4 regions of the Mesorhizobium sp. WSM4906 genome follow, and region 4 is predicted to be linked to each of the others. Evidence: predicted binding sites of a transcription regulator. Region 4 holds the regulator's gene; each other region holds the start of a gene.

Region 1 (3,301 bases), 320 kb from region 4:
TCGTCTACTTCGACGGCCTGCGCCGTCGCGGCAAATAACCGTCCCTGAAATGGCACCGGCCTCGATCGACCGAGGCCGGCGCTCTCGCAAGTACTGGATCAGCGCATGAAAGCCGTCGTCTGCCGCTCGCCCGGCGACCTTGTCCTCGAAGACCGTACGGAACCCGGTGCGCCGCCGCCCGGCTGGGCGCGGATCGCCGTCAGCCATGTCGGCATCTGCGGCACCGACTACCACATTTTCGAAGGCAAGCACCCTTTCCTCGCCTATCCGCGCATCATGGGCCACGAGGTCTCGGGCACGGTCGTCGAGAGGGGTGAAGGCGTCGACCTTTCCGTGGGCGAGCCGGTGATCATCAATCCCTATCTCGCCTGCGGCGAATGCATCGCCTGTCGCCACGGCAAGCCGAATTGCTGCGTCAGCATCGAGGTGCTGGGCGTGCATCGCGACGGCGCCATGTGCGACGAGATCCTGGTGCCGGCGCAGAACCTTTACCCGGCGAACGGCCTGTCGCTGGCCGATGCTGCGGCGGTCGAATTCCTGGCGATCGGCGCGCACGCCGTGCGGCGCTCGCTTGCCTCACCCGGCCAGCGCACTCTGGTCATCGGCGCCGGGCCGATCGGCCTCGGCACGGCGCTGTTTGCCCGGATCGCCGGGCTCGACGTCAGCCTGCTCGACATGAGCACCGAGCGGCTCGGCTTCGCCCAAAGCGAGCTCGGCTTTGCGGCACTCGACGGCTCCAAGGCGCAGGCGACCGAACTGGTGCGTCAGGCGACCGGCGGTGAAGGTTTCGACCTTGTGTTCGACGCCACCGGCAACACGCAATCGGTGCAATCGGCCTTCGCCCATGTCGCGCATGGCGGCACGCTGGTGCTGGTCAGCGTCGTCAAGGACGACATCACCTTCTCCGACCCCGAATTCCATAAACGCGAGATGACGCTGGTCGGCAGCCGCAACGCTTTGCATGCCGATTTCGACCACGTCGCCGCCTCGATCCGCGACGGCGCGGTACCGCTCGCCAAGCTCGTCACCCATCGCACGACCCTTGCCGGCACGCCACGCGATCTCGCGCGATGGGCGCATGAGAAGTCGGGGCTGATCAAGGCGGTTATCGAGGTCGGGTCGTAACATGACGGGCGGTGAACCCGGCCCGAATTGACGGCGCGCCGCGCTGGTCGACCCCCACTCCGTCGAGCTGCGCTCGACACCTCTCCCCCGATCGACGGGGGAGAGGAAAGGCGCGAGCCTTGCAGCCAACGCTCCTCAACCAGGCTCCCTCCTTCTCCCGCCGCCAGCGGACTCTTTTCCTCTCCCTCCGGAGGGGGAGAGGTGGCGCCGCGAAGCGGCGACGGAGTGGGGGAAGGCGGTCCTCAAACGCCAGGCCGCTGACAAGTAGCGACCGGAGTTGGTCTGACATCAGTGCGAGTCAGATCAAGTCACGGTCTCGGACAAGGCCAGCTACAACGCCGACAGCCTCAACTCCACCCGCTCCGCGGGAAACCGCGACTCCGCGAACTGGATAGGCTGGCCGTCGAGCGTCACATTGATGGCAACCGTGACAAGCACGATGGCGCCCGGCTGCAGATCGAGATCGGCAAGGTCGTCGGCGTCGGCATGGCGCGCCGACAGTACCGTCGAGTGCCTCAGATAATCGTTGATGCCGAAGCGCTTCAGCGAGGCCGTGATCGATCCCGTCTCGGCCATAGCGGCCTCGATGCCGGCGAAGCGCTTGGCATCGAACCAGGTCGTCGCGCGCGACACCGCATGCCCGTCGGCCTCGCCGCGCGTCTCCAGACGGATCACGGCCGCCCCCCTGGCGATGGCCAGCGCTTCGGCGATGCGGCGGTTGGCCGGCTCGGTCGATGACGACAACAGCGCGATGTGCCGCTCGCTCGTCTGCCCTTGCAGACCGGTCGAAAAGCGAGTCCGCGCGCCGATCGGATAGGACAGGCGCTTGCGCGACAAAACGAAGGTGCCGCGCCCCTGCTCGGCCCTTAGCACGCCTTCCTGCACCAGCGCGGCAATGGCGCTGCGCACCGTATGGCGGTTGACGCCGTAGCGCTCGGCCAAGGCGACCTCGGGCGGCAGCGCCGCATTCTCGACGAAATCGCCATTGGCGATCCCCTGCAGAATCCTGTCGGCGATCTGCCGCCACAGCGACACGCCGTTGCGCCTTTCGATGCTGCTCGCCAGCCCAGTCATTTCCCCGCCCCCAACGTCTTGCCCCTAACTTTTGCGCCCCTTGTCATCCACGCGTCATGGACTCCGGTTACGTGATGAGTATAATTTGTATGGTTGTCTATATCAATAGACAAATCCATTCCATGCGAGGAGTGAAGCGATGCGAGGACAGGAAGCGCGCGAGCAGGCCGAGCGAAAAGCCGTTATGGCGACGCTGGCGCACGCAGCGCCCGAAGAGATCGCGCGTCTTTGGAACGGCTCCGGCCTGCCCTTGGAGGCCGAACTGCTGCGCGGCCCGGAAACCGGATTGGTGACGGTGCGTGGCAGGATTGGCGGCGGCGGCGCGCCCTTCAATGTCGGCGAGGCGACCGTCACCCGCGCAACGGTGCGGCTGCCCTCCGGACAGGTCGGCCATTCCTATGCGCTCGGCCGCGACAAGGGCAAAGCCAGGCTCGCAGCGATCGCCGACGCGCTCTGGCAGGACCCCGTTCATCGCGAGGCGGTCGAGACCAAGCTGGTCGCGCCGTTGCGCGCTGCGCTCGATGCGGCGCGCGAGAAACGGCGTGTCGAGACGGCGGCCACGAAAGTCGATTTCTTCACCATGGTGCGCGGAGAGGACTGATGGATATCGCCACGCAATCGATCGAAGGCGGCTTCGCCGATCCCGTCTTCAACGCTCAAGTCGTATTCCGCGCCATCATGGACGCCATGGCGCGCCCGGGCAGCGTCCAGGCGCTGCCGGCGCTTGCCCATCCGCCGGCGCCGCTGTCTAAAACTGCCGGCGCCGTGGCGCTGTCGCTATGCGACAACGACACGCCGATCTGGATCGATCCGCGGCTGCAGGCCGAAGCGTCCGTGAAGGCCTGGCTCGGTTTCCACACCGGGGCGCCGTTGGCCAACACGCCTGCCGACGCGCATTTCGCTTTGGTAGCCAACCCGGCGGAGATGGCGGCGCTCGACGGTTTCTCGCAGGGCACGCAGGAATATCCCGACCGCTCAACGACGTTGATCCTTTTGGTCGACGATCTCGCTTCCGGTCCGTCGCTGCTGCTCGAAGGCCCCGGCATCGAGAAGACGGCGATGACCGCGCCGACTGGCATGCCGCGCCATTTCGTCGAGCAGT
Region 2 (3,301 bases), 2.8 Mb from region 4:
CCACCGACATCGACGATAGCTTCGCGGTGCGCAGCTTCGAGAATGTCGGCGCCTGGATCCTCGGCCGCAACATGTTCGGGCCGATCCGCGGCGAGTGGCCGGACGAGAACTGGAAAGGCTGGTGGGGCGACAACCCGCCCTATCAGGTGCCGGTCTTCGTGCTCACCCATCACAAGCGCGCGCCGATCGTCATGGAAGGCGGCACGACGTTCCATTTCGTCACCGACGGCATCCATTCGGCGCTCGAACAGGCGAAGGCGGCGGCCAACGGCAAGGACGTACGCGTCGGCGGCGGCGTTTCGACTGTGCGGCAATATCTGCAAGAGAGGCTCATCGACGAGATGCATCTGGCCATCTCGCCTCTCCTGCTCGGCTCCGGCGAGCATCTTTTCGCCGGTCTCGACATGCCGAAGCTCGGCTACCGCTGCACCAGCCAGGTCGCGACGGCCGATGCCACGCATGTGATGATCGGGAGGGATTAGGAAATAGACCCAACGTCTTGTGATGATTGGCGAAACCCTTGGGGGCAGGCCCTTTCTCCCCGTCACTATACGGGGAGAAATGCCCGGCAGGGCAATGAGGGGCGGCGCTACCGATCCAGTTATTTTGCCGACAATACGACCGACTGCAGCGATTTACCGACTTCAATTTTCGAGGTGGGCGCCGCCCCCTCATCCGCCATTCGGGCACCTTCTCCCCGTGAACGGGGAGAAGGCAATACGCCTCAATACTTCGCCGGTACATAAAGCTCGCGCGGCAGCACCTGGCGCTCGTAGGACGGGTTGAAGACACGCTCCGGCAGCGTGATCTCCTCATGCGGCACGTCCTCATAGGGCATCTGCTGCAGCAGATGGTCGATGCAGTTCAGCCGCGCCCGCTTCTTGTCGTTGCCTTCGACGATGAACCAGGGCGCCTCCTTGATGTTGGTGCGGGCGAAGGTCTCTTCCTTGGCCTTGGTGTACTGCTCCCAGCGCACGCGCGACTGCAGGTCCATCGGCGACAGCTTCCACTGCTTCATCGGATCGTGGATGCGCATCAGGAAGCGCATCTGCTGCTCCTCGTCGGTGATCGAGAACCAGTATTTCACCAGCGTGATGCCGGAGCGCACAAGCATGCGTTCGAATTCCGGCACGTCGCGGAAGAATTCCTCCACCTGCTCGGGATTGGCAAAGCCCATCACGCGCTCGACGCCGGAGCGGTTGTACCAGGAACGATCGAATAGCACGATCTCGCCGCCCGCCGGCAGATGCGGCACGTAGCGCTGGAAATACCATTGCGACTTCTCGCGCTCGGTCGGCGCCGGCAGCGCCACGACGCGGCAGATGCGCGGGTTGAGGCGCTGGGTGATACGCTTGATGACGCCGCCCTTACCGGCGGAGTCGCGGCCCTCGAAAATCACCACCAGCTTCTTCTTGTGGTAGGCGACCCAGGACTGCAGCTTGATCAGTTCCGACTGCAGCCGCAGCAGCTCGCGGAAATAGGTCATCCGCTCGATGGAGGGCGGATGCGACTTCTTGTAGATCCTGGCGATCTCGAGCGAGAGCGCGGGCTCGGAAATCTCCAGCTCATAGTCCTCGTCGAGCGTGTCCTCGAGCTCGGCTTCCAGCCAGTCCTTGGCTCCGGAATTCGTTTTGAGTTCGTTCATCGCGCAGCTCCTGCCTGCCAGCCACTTTCGCCTCGGATGCGTTCCGGCCCGGGAAACGCAACTCCGTAAGCCGACTGAGATACAGATGCGCAATGACGGTTTTATTGCAAGCGCGGACCAGCATACTGGACTAGCTGATATGTGATCGGCCCGTATCGATGGCGGGGCGACAAGCCGCCGGAATTGTCCTACAAATACCCTCCGCCTCTTTCCGGCGCCCGCCACGTCGCGCCTTTTCAAAACAAATCGCGAGGACCTGACATGGAATACCGCACGCTTGGCCGTTCCGGCCTCAAGGTTTCGACACTGACGCTTGGCACGATGACCTTCGGCGGCACAGGCCCGTTCGCCGCCGTCGGCAATTCCGATCTTTCGGAGGCCAGGCGCATCATCGACACCTGCATCGATGCCGGCATCAACCTCATCGACACCGCCAACGTCTATTCGAGCGGCCTGTCGGAGGAGATCGTCGGCGAGGCGCTTGGCGGCAAGCGTAAGAACGATGTGCTCATCGCCTCCAAGGCGCGCATGCGGATCGGCAGCGGCCCCAACGACGAAGGCCTGTCGCGCCATCACCTGATCCGCGAATGCGAAAGAAGCCTGAAGCGGCTCAAGACCGATGTCATCGACATCTATTTCCTGCATGAGTGGGACGGCGTCACGCCGCTGGAGGAGACGATCGCCGCGCTCGACACCTTGGTCGGCCAGGGCAAGGTCCGTTATGTCGGCTGCTCCAACTATTCCGGCTGGCAGGTGATGAAGGCGCTCTCGATCAGCGACAGCCATCATCAGCCACGCTTCGTCACCCAGCAGATCCACTACACGCTGGAAGCGCGCGAGGCGGAGTACGAGTTGCTGCCGATCTCGGTCGACCAGGGCCTTGGCGTGCTGGTGTGGAGCCCGCTGGCCGGCGGCCTGCTTTCCGGCAAATACCGCCGCGATAGCCCGACGGCGCGCCAGCTTGGCGGCTGGTCGGAGCCGCCGATCCGCGACGAGGACAGGCTGTGGCGCATCGTCGACGTGCTGGTCGAGATCGGCAAGGCGCGCGGTGTTTCGGCGGCCCAGATGGCGCTTGCCTGGCTGCTCGGCCGCCCGGCCGTTTCTTCGCTGGTGATCGGCGCCCGCAACGAAACCCAGCTGAAGGACAATCTTGCCGCGGCAAGCCTGACGCTGTCGTTGGATGAGCGCTTGCGGCTCGACGCCGTCAGCCGGCCACCGGTGCTTTACCCATACTGGCACCAGCAGTTCACCGCCAAGGACCGGTTCGGCCCGGCCGACCTGGTGCTTGATCGCAGTGTCATCTGAGAACCGTCAACCTGTGATGTAGCGCCAGACTTCCGGATCGGGTTCGATCTGGCCGCTCAGCACGAAATATTTGTAGAGGACGAGCAGCGAGACCGCCCGCTCGTCCTTTTCGTTGCTGAACCGGCGGCAGTAAGCGTTTGCCGCCGTTATGATGCGTTGGGCTTCCGCCGGACGCTTTTCGAAATAGGCGATCTTGTCGGCGGCATCCGAAAAATCCGGCGCCAGCGGCACGTAGTGGACATTGGCCTCGAGCTCAGCTTCGGCGAACCATGTCTCGTAGGTCGGAGGCGGCATCAGGCAGAGCGAATTCGAGCTCATGATCCATTTCAGGTTCGTCGCCACGTCGTTGCC
Region 3 (3,301 bases), 2.3 Mb from region 4:
ATGAACTTGTGCCAGTCGTCGATGAACTTCTTGTTCTCGGGCGTGTCGACGCTTTCAAAGTAGTTCCAGGCGGCGAGATGGCCGACCAAAGGTCCGGTGTCGAGACCGGCCAGTTCTTCCTCGCCGACCGAGAAGGCCATGACCGGAATGTCTTCGGCCTTGATGCCCTGGTTGCCGAGCTCCTTGTAGAACGGCACGTTGGCGTCGCCATTGACCGTCGAGACGACCGCCGTCTTCTTGCCGGCAGAGCCGAATTTCTTGATCGCCGAGACCTCGGTCTGCCAGTCGGAGAAACCGAACGGCGTGTAGTTGACCATGATGTCCTCGGCCGGCACGCCCTTGGACTTGAGATACGCCTCGAGGATCTTGTTGGTGGTGCGCGGATAGACGTAGTCGGTGCCTTCGAGCACCCAGCGCTTCACCGAGCCGCCATCGGCGCTCATCAGGTAGTCGACGGCCGGAATGGCCTGCTGGTTCGGCGCCGCGCCCGTGTAGAAGACGTTGCGCTCGCTCTCCTCGCCCTCATATTGGACGGGGTAGAACAGGATGTTGTCGAGCTCGGAAAACACCGGCAGCACCGACTTGCGCGACACCGACGTCCAGCAGCCGAACACCGCCGCCACCTTGTCCTTCGAAATCAGCTCGCGCGCTTTTTCGGCGAAGAGCGGCCAGTTGGACGCCGGATCGACGACGACCGCCTCGAGCTTCTTGCCGAGCAGGCCGCCCTTGGCATTCTGTTCCTCGATCAGCATCAGCATGACGTCCTTCAGCGTCGTCTCCGAAATCGCCATGGTCCCCGACAGCGAATGGAGAATGCCGACCTTGATGGTGTCCTCAGCGGCCTTCGCGGGCGCCGACATTGACAGGCCGGCAGCGATCAAGCCGGCCGAAAACATTTTTGTTATTGTCGAAAAATTACCCCTCATGTTCCACGCTCCCACGCTGGTTGTTTTTGCATCGCCACATTTCGTTGCAAGCGACGTGCCAGACGCGGAAGCGCGGTGGCAAATAGTGAAATAGCGAAGCGTTTACAGCCGGTTATCTTGTAGCCGTCGAACTTTCGTGTTTCCTGCAGCGCGCGAAGGTTGAGAAAAGTTTACGCAATGCTGCCCAGATTTTGCCCAAATGATAAAAATGCCTAAACTTTAATCTGACCGGATGAAAACCAGGCCCGCGCCTGTTGCGGGGCGCCGGCAAAATGGGGCAAGGTCGCCGCGCAACCGAGCGACGTCATGGCCTTCCGCTTTTTCCTGAGTTTCCTGCTTTTGATATCCGCCGCCGGCAGCGCCCATGCCGACTTCGCCGAAGGCAAGCTGCCGGACGGCGTCTATCACTGCGAGGTCTATCTGCTCGGCCTGTTCCTCAACCTTGGCGACATCACCATCAAGGGCAATGTCTATAGCGGCCCCGTGACCTTCGGCACCTCGGGAACCTACAACTACCAGATGGACGCCAATGGCGAGATCAGCTGGCTCGGTCCGCTCGGCGGCTATACCAGCGGCGGTAACTCTATTTCGCTTACGCAGGCCACGCTGGACGATCCGAACGCCCCCTCCTTCGACATCATCATGAAGCAGCAGGACGGCGCCTTCACCGCTTCGACCTGCACCAGGAGATAGCAGCGGCGTCCCTGCCGTCTGCGTTCCGCCGTTCTCATGTCATCCGGATGTTGCCGAAGCGGCCTAGGCAGCGCGTGTCGTCAACATTCCACTCCGAGAGGCAGACACGATGGCCAACTCTCCGTCTTCACCCTCCCCTGTTATTCGCGACGTCATTGCAGCGCGCGTCTCGCGCCGCGAGCTGCTGAGAGGCGGCCTTGCCTCCAGCGCGCTGGTTGCCGGCGGCAGCTTCGTCGGCTCCTTGTTTGCCGGCGAAACACATGCCGCTGCCGCCCTTTCCACGCTCGGCTTTCCGGAGCTGAAGCGGGTCTACGACAAGAACCACGCCGCCGCCGAAGGCTATGAGACGACCATCGTCGCGCGCTGGGGCGACCCGCTCGCGGCCGGCCTGGGCGAATTCGACGGCAACAAGGTCGCGGCGGAAGAGCAGGAGAAGCGCTTCGGCTACAATTGCGATTACATCGCCTTCATGCCGCTGCCCAAGGGTTCGGTGAATTCCGACCACGGCCTGCTCTGCGTCAACAACGAGTACATCTCGCCGAACGTCATGTTCCCCGGCATGACCGAGGACGGTGCCGGCAAGGCGATGACGAAGGAACAGGTCGACCTCGGCCTCGTGGCCATGGGCCATTCGATCGTCGAGGTGATGCTGAAGGACGGCAAGTGGCAGACCGTCGAGGATAGTCCGCTCAACCGCCGCATCACCGCCAACACCGAGATGGCAGTCTCCGGTCCCGTCGCCGGCCATGCGCTGATGCGGACTTCGGCCGACGCGACCGGTAGCAAGGTACTCGGCACCAGCTACAATTGCAGCGGCGGCGTCACGCCCTGGGGCACGGTTCTGACCTGCGAGGAAGGCGTTTCCGATCTCTTCGGCGGCAACCCGAAGAAGGCGCCGACCGCCGACATACTCGACCGCTACGGCTTTGACGGCTCCGACATCTACGGCCGCGGCCGGTTCCACGACCGCTTCGACATCGACAAGGAGCCGAATGAGCCGAATCGCTTCGACTGGGTTGTCGAGATCGACCCCTATGATCCGCAGTCGAAGCCGGTGAAACGCACCGCGCTCGGCCGCATGTCGCACGAGGCCTCCACCGTCGTGCGCAACAAGGACGGCCGTATCGTCGTCTACATGGGTGATGACGACTATTTCGAGTACATGTACCGCTTCGTCTCCGCCAAGCCCTACGACCCTGCCAATCCCGCCTCCGGCAGGGATCTCCTCGACGATGGCGTGCTTTCGGCGGCGCATTTCGATGCCGACGGCTCGATGAGCTGGCTGCCGCTGGTTCACGGGCAAGGCAAGCTCACCGCAGAGAACGGCTTTGCCGACCAGGCCGAAGTGCTTCTCAAGACCCGCCTTGCCGCCGACGCGGTCGGCGCGACGCCGATGGACCGGCCCGAGGACATCGAGACCAATCCGGTCACCGGCCGCGTCTACGCCGTCATGACCAAGAACAAGAAGCGCGACGAATCCAAGATCAATCCGGCCAACACGCGGCCGGAGAACCTGTGGGGCCACATCGTCGAGCTGATTCCGCCCGGCGGCCGCGGCACAGACGCCGATCACGCCGCCGACAAATATGCCTGGGACCTGTTCGTGCTCTGCGGCAATCCCAAGGACGCCAAGGTCGGCGCCACCTTCCATCCGGACACGTCCGACAATGGCTGGTTCGTCT
Region 4 (3,301 bases):
GGACCTCAACCTGCTCAGGACCAAGATCGGCATGGTGTTCCAGAAGCCGACGCCGTTCCCGATGTCGATCTACGAGAACATCGCCTTCGGCGTCAGGCTGTACGAGAAGATCAGCAAGGCCGAGATGGACAACCGGGTCGAGTCGGCGCTGAAGCGCGCGGCGCTCTGGAGCGAGGTCAAGGACAAGCTCAACGCCAGCGGCCAGAGCCTGTCCGGCGGTCAGCAGCAGCGGCTTTGCATCGCCCGCACCGTGGCGGTGAAGCCGGAGGTCATCCTGCTCGACGAACCGGCCTCGGCGCTCGACCCGCTGTCGACCGCCAAGATCGAAGAGCTGATCGACGAGCTGCAGGCCGACTACACGATCGTGATCGTCACCCACAACATGCAGCAGGCGGCGCGCGTGTCGCGGCAGACGGCGTTCATGTATCTCGGCGAGCTGGTCGAGTTCGACCGGACGGAGAAGATCTTCACCTCGCCTCGCGAGAAGCGCACGCAGGACTATATCACCGGCCGCTTCGGCTGAGTTTCATACGAGGACATAATCATGGCCCATACGGTCGCTTCCTTCGACGAGGATCTGAGGCAGATCAGCCAGCTTATCCGTGACATGGGCGATCTCGCCGGCTCGATGGTCGGCGCGTCGACCAAGGCCCTGCTCAATTCCGACAACGCGCTGGCGCAGCGCGTGGTCTCCGACGACGCCATCATGGACGCGCGCCAGCGCGAGCTCGACGATCGCGCCATCACCTTGATCGCCAAGCGCCAGCCGATGGCCGACGACCTGCGCAGCGTGGTCGGCGCGATCCGCATGGCCGGCGACCTCGAGCGCATCGGCGATCTCGCCAAGAACATCGCCAAGCGCGTCGGCTCCGTCGGCGTCAGCGCCGCGCCGCGCGACCTGTCGCACTCCATCGACTCGATGGCGCAGCTGGTGCTGATCCAGGTCCAGGGCGTGATCGAGGAGTACACGGTGGGCGACGCCACGGCGCTCGCCAAGCTCCGGAACGACGACGAGCGCATCGACGTCAAATACACCTCCGTCTTCCGCGAGCTCCTGACCTACATGATGGAGGATCCGCGCAACATCACGGCCTGCACGCATCTCCTGTTCTGCGCCAAGAATCTGGAGCGCATCGGCGACCACGTCACCAACATCGCCGAGAATGCCTATTATGTGCTGACCGGCACCCAATTGCCCGCAAACCGTCCGAAGCAGGACGAGACGGCGATGTCGGCGCCGGCGGCCTGACAAACGAAGGTACCTGCTAAATGATCGCGCCACGCATCATGGTGGTGGAGGACGAGGAGCCGCTGGGGGTGCTGCTCCGCTACAACCTCGAATCCGAAGGCTATCAGGTCGAGGTGGTCACCCGCGGCGACGAAGCCGAGATCCGCCTGCAGGAGAACGTGCCCGATCTCCTGGTGCTCGACTGGATGGTGCCGGCGGTTTCCGGCATCGAGCTTTGCCGCCGCCTCAGGATGCGGCCCGAGACCGAACGGCTGCCGATCATCATGCTGACGGCGCGCGGCGAGGAAAGCGACAGGGTGCGCGGCCTCTCGACGGGCGCCGACGACTATCTGGTCAAGCCGTTCTCGACGCCGGAATTCATGGCCAGGGTCAAGGCGCTGTTGCGCCGCGCCAAGCCGGAGGTGCTTTCCAGCGTGCTCAAAGTCGGCGACATCGTGCTCGACCGCGAATCACACCGCGTCTACCGCAAGAAGAGCGAGATCAGGCTCGGTCCGACCGAGTTCCGGCTGCTCGAGTTCATGATGCGGCATCCCGGCCGGGTGTTCTCGCGCAGCCAGTTGCTCGACAATGTCTGGGGCGAGACGATCTATATCGACGAGCGCACCGTGGACGTACATGTCGGGCGCCTGCGCAAGGCGGTCAACAACGGCCGCATGCCCGATGTCATCCGCACCATACGCGGCGCGGGATACGCAATCCGCGAGGATTAGGCGCACCGTTCGTGGAATTGACGCGTCCGCTACCGGATCGCATGCGTTGGTGAGTAGCTGAGACGCTCGTGCTTCGTCATCCACGGGCGGAGCAAGGAGCGAAGCGACGCGGCGCAGACCCGAGGATCCATTCCGTGACGTCGACGCGGCACTGCGGTGCAGAATTCTGCTCCGCTGCGCATTTCGATCAAGGTGACGGCATGGATTCCAGGGTCTTCGCGACGGAGCTTCGCTCCTGCTCCGCCCTGGAATGACGAAAGCTCAAAAGGCCTTCGCTAATCTCCGGCGATTCGGAAAGCCGCTCAGGCCACATTCTTCCCGGCGCCCGCCCTTGCCTGGACGCCCGGGGCGAAAATCTCCTGGTCGACGAAGGTCAGCGCGCGCATGGCGCAGCCCTCGCGGATCAGCGGCAGTTCGTTCGGCTCAGTGTCGAAGGAGATCGATTCCGAGTGCTGGCCACCGGCGGTCTGGGCGATGGCCTCGCGCAGCGACGGCTCGATCAGGTCGAAAGCGGCGGCGCTGACGCCGACCATGGCGACCGGCGCCGGGTCTATCAGCGCGAACAGGCTGCCGAGGCCGAAGCCCAACGCCTCGCCCGCCCGGCGGTATGCCTCGCGCTCCGGGCCGTCCTTCTCCCGCGCCTTGGCGGCAAGCGCCCGCATGTCGGCGTCGCCGACGTCGACCGGCTCGGCGTCCTCGCTCATCTTCATGGCGCTGCGCCAGATGGCGTAGTTCCCGGCATAGGCCTCGACGCAGCCGCGGCGTCCGCAACGGCAGAGCGCGCCGCCTGGACGATGGATCATGTGGCCGAACTCGCCGCCGGAAGAATGCGTGCCGGTGAACAGCTCGCCCTTCAGCACCAGGCCCATGCCGATGCCGTGCGACAGCAGGATGGCAATGAAGTTGTCGCGATAGCGGTTGGGGTCGCGCCATTGCAGCGCCACCGCCATCATGTTGCAGTCGTTCTCCATGGTCGCCGGGATGCCGAATTCCTTTTCCAGGATGTCGGCGAAAGGAATGTCGGTCAAAGGCGTAATCGGCGACCACAGCATTGCCCGCGCATGGGAATCGGTGATGCCCTGGATGCCCATGGCGATGCGGGCGACGCTGCGGACATCGAGGTCGGGGTCTTCCAGCCGGCGCCGGACGATCGCCACGCATTCGCCGATCAGCTCGTCGCGCGGCATGGTCAGCGTATCGAGGCGCCGCTGCTCCTCGGCGATGACCTGCCCGGCATAGTCGATGACGGCGACGGAAAGGAAATTCAGCGACAGCACCACCGTCACCACCGCGGCCGCCTCGGGGTTGAGGGCGAGGCCGACCTGCGGCCGGCCGCGCTTCA

The links. Region 4 encodes PhoB, which activates phosphate uptake and scavenging genes when phosphate is short. Its sites were predicted from a motif close to TGTCATNNANCTGTCAT; they were not measured.
Region 1: a site for PhoB is predicted at 2,241-2,257, ahead of phnF (phosphonate metabolism transcriptional regulator PhnF). Genes of this name have one in related genera too.
Region 2: a site for PhoB is predicted at 1,738-1,754, ahead of ppk2 (polyphosphate kinase 2). Genes of this name have one in related genera too.
Region 3: a site for PhoB is predicted at 1,657-1,673, ahead of QAZ22_RS19870 (PhoX family phosphatase). Genes of this name have one in related genera too.

What each region holds. Positions count from the first base shown of each region.
Region 1 covers NZ_CP121355.1:2,142,231-2,145,531, reverse strand. Annotated here, with positions in the region: gene QAZ22_RS10195 (ABC transporter permease) at 1-38, shown strand, start outside; gene QAZ22_RS10190 (zinc-binding alcohol dehydrogenase family protein) at 106-1,125, shown strand; gene phnF (phosphonate metabolism transcriptional regulator PhnF) at 1,456-2,199, opposite strand; gene phnG (phosphonate C-P lyase system protein PhnG) at 2,339-2,800, shown strand; gene phnH (phosphonate C-P lyase system protein PhnH) at 2,800-3,301, shown strand, end outside.
Region 2 covers NZ_CP121355.1:4,620,995-4,624,295, forward strand. Annotated here, with positions in the region: gene QAZ22_RS22205 (dihydrofolate reductase family protein) at 1-482, shown strand, start outside; gene ppk2 (polyphosphate kinase 2) at 725-1,645, opposite strand; gene QAZ22_RS22215 (aldo/keto reductase) at 1,907-2,950, shown strand; gene QAZ22_RS22220 (glycosyl transferase family 90) at 2,957-3,301, opposite strand, start outside.
Region 3 covers NZ_CP121355.1:4,166,736-4,170,036, reverse strand. Annotated here, with positions in the region: gene urtA (urea ABC transporter substrate-binding protein) at 1-926, opposite strand, end outside; gene QAZ22_RS19875 (hypothetical protein) at 1,233-1,619, shown strand; gene QAZ22_RS19870 (PhoX family phosphatase) at 1,729-3,301, shown strand, end outside.
Region 4 covers NZ_CP121355.1:1,826,995-1,830,295, forward strand. Annotated here, with positions in the region: gene pstB (phosphate ABC transporter ATP-binding protein PstB) at 1-523, shown strand, start outside; gene phoU (phosphate signaling complex protein PhoU) at 542-1,249, shown strand; gene phoB (phosphate regulon transcriptional regulator PhoB) at 1,270-1,959, shown strand; gene QAZ22_RS08650 (ROK family transcriptional regulator) at 2,262-3,301, opposite strand, start outside.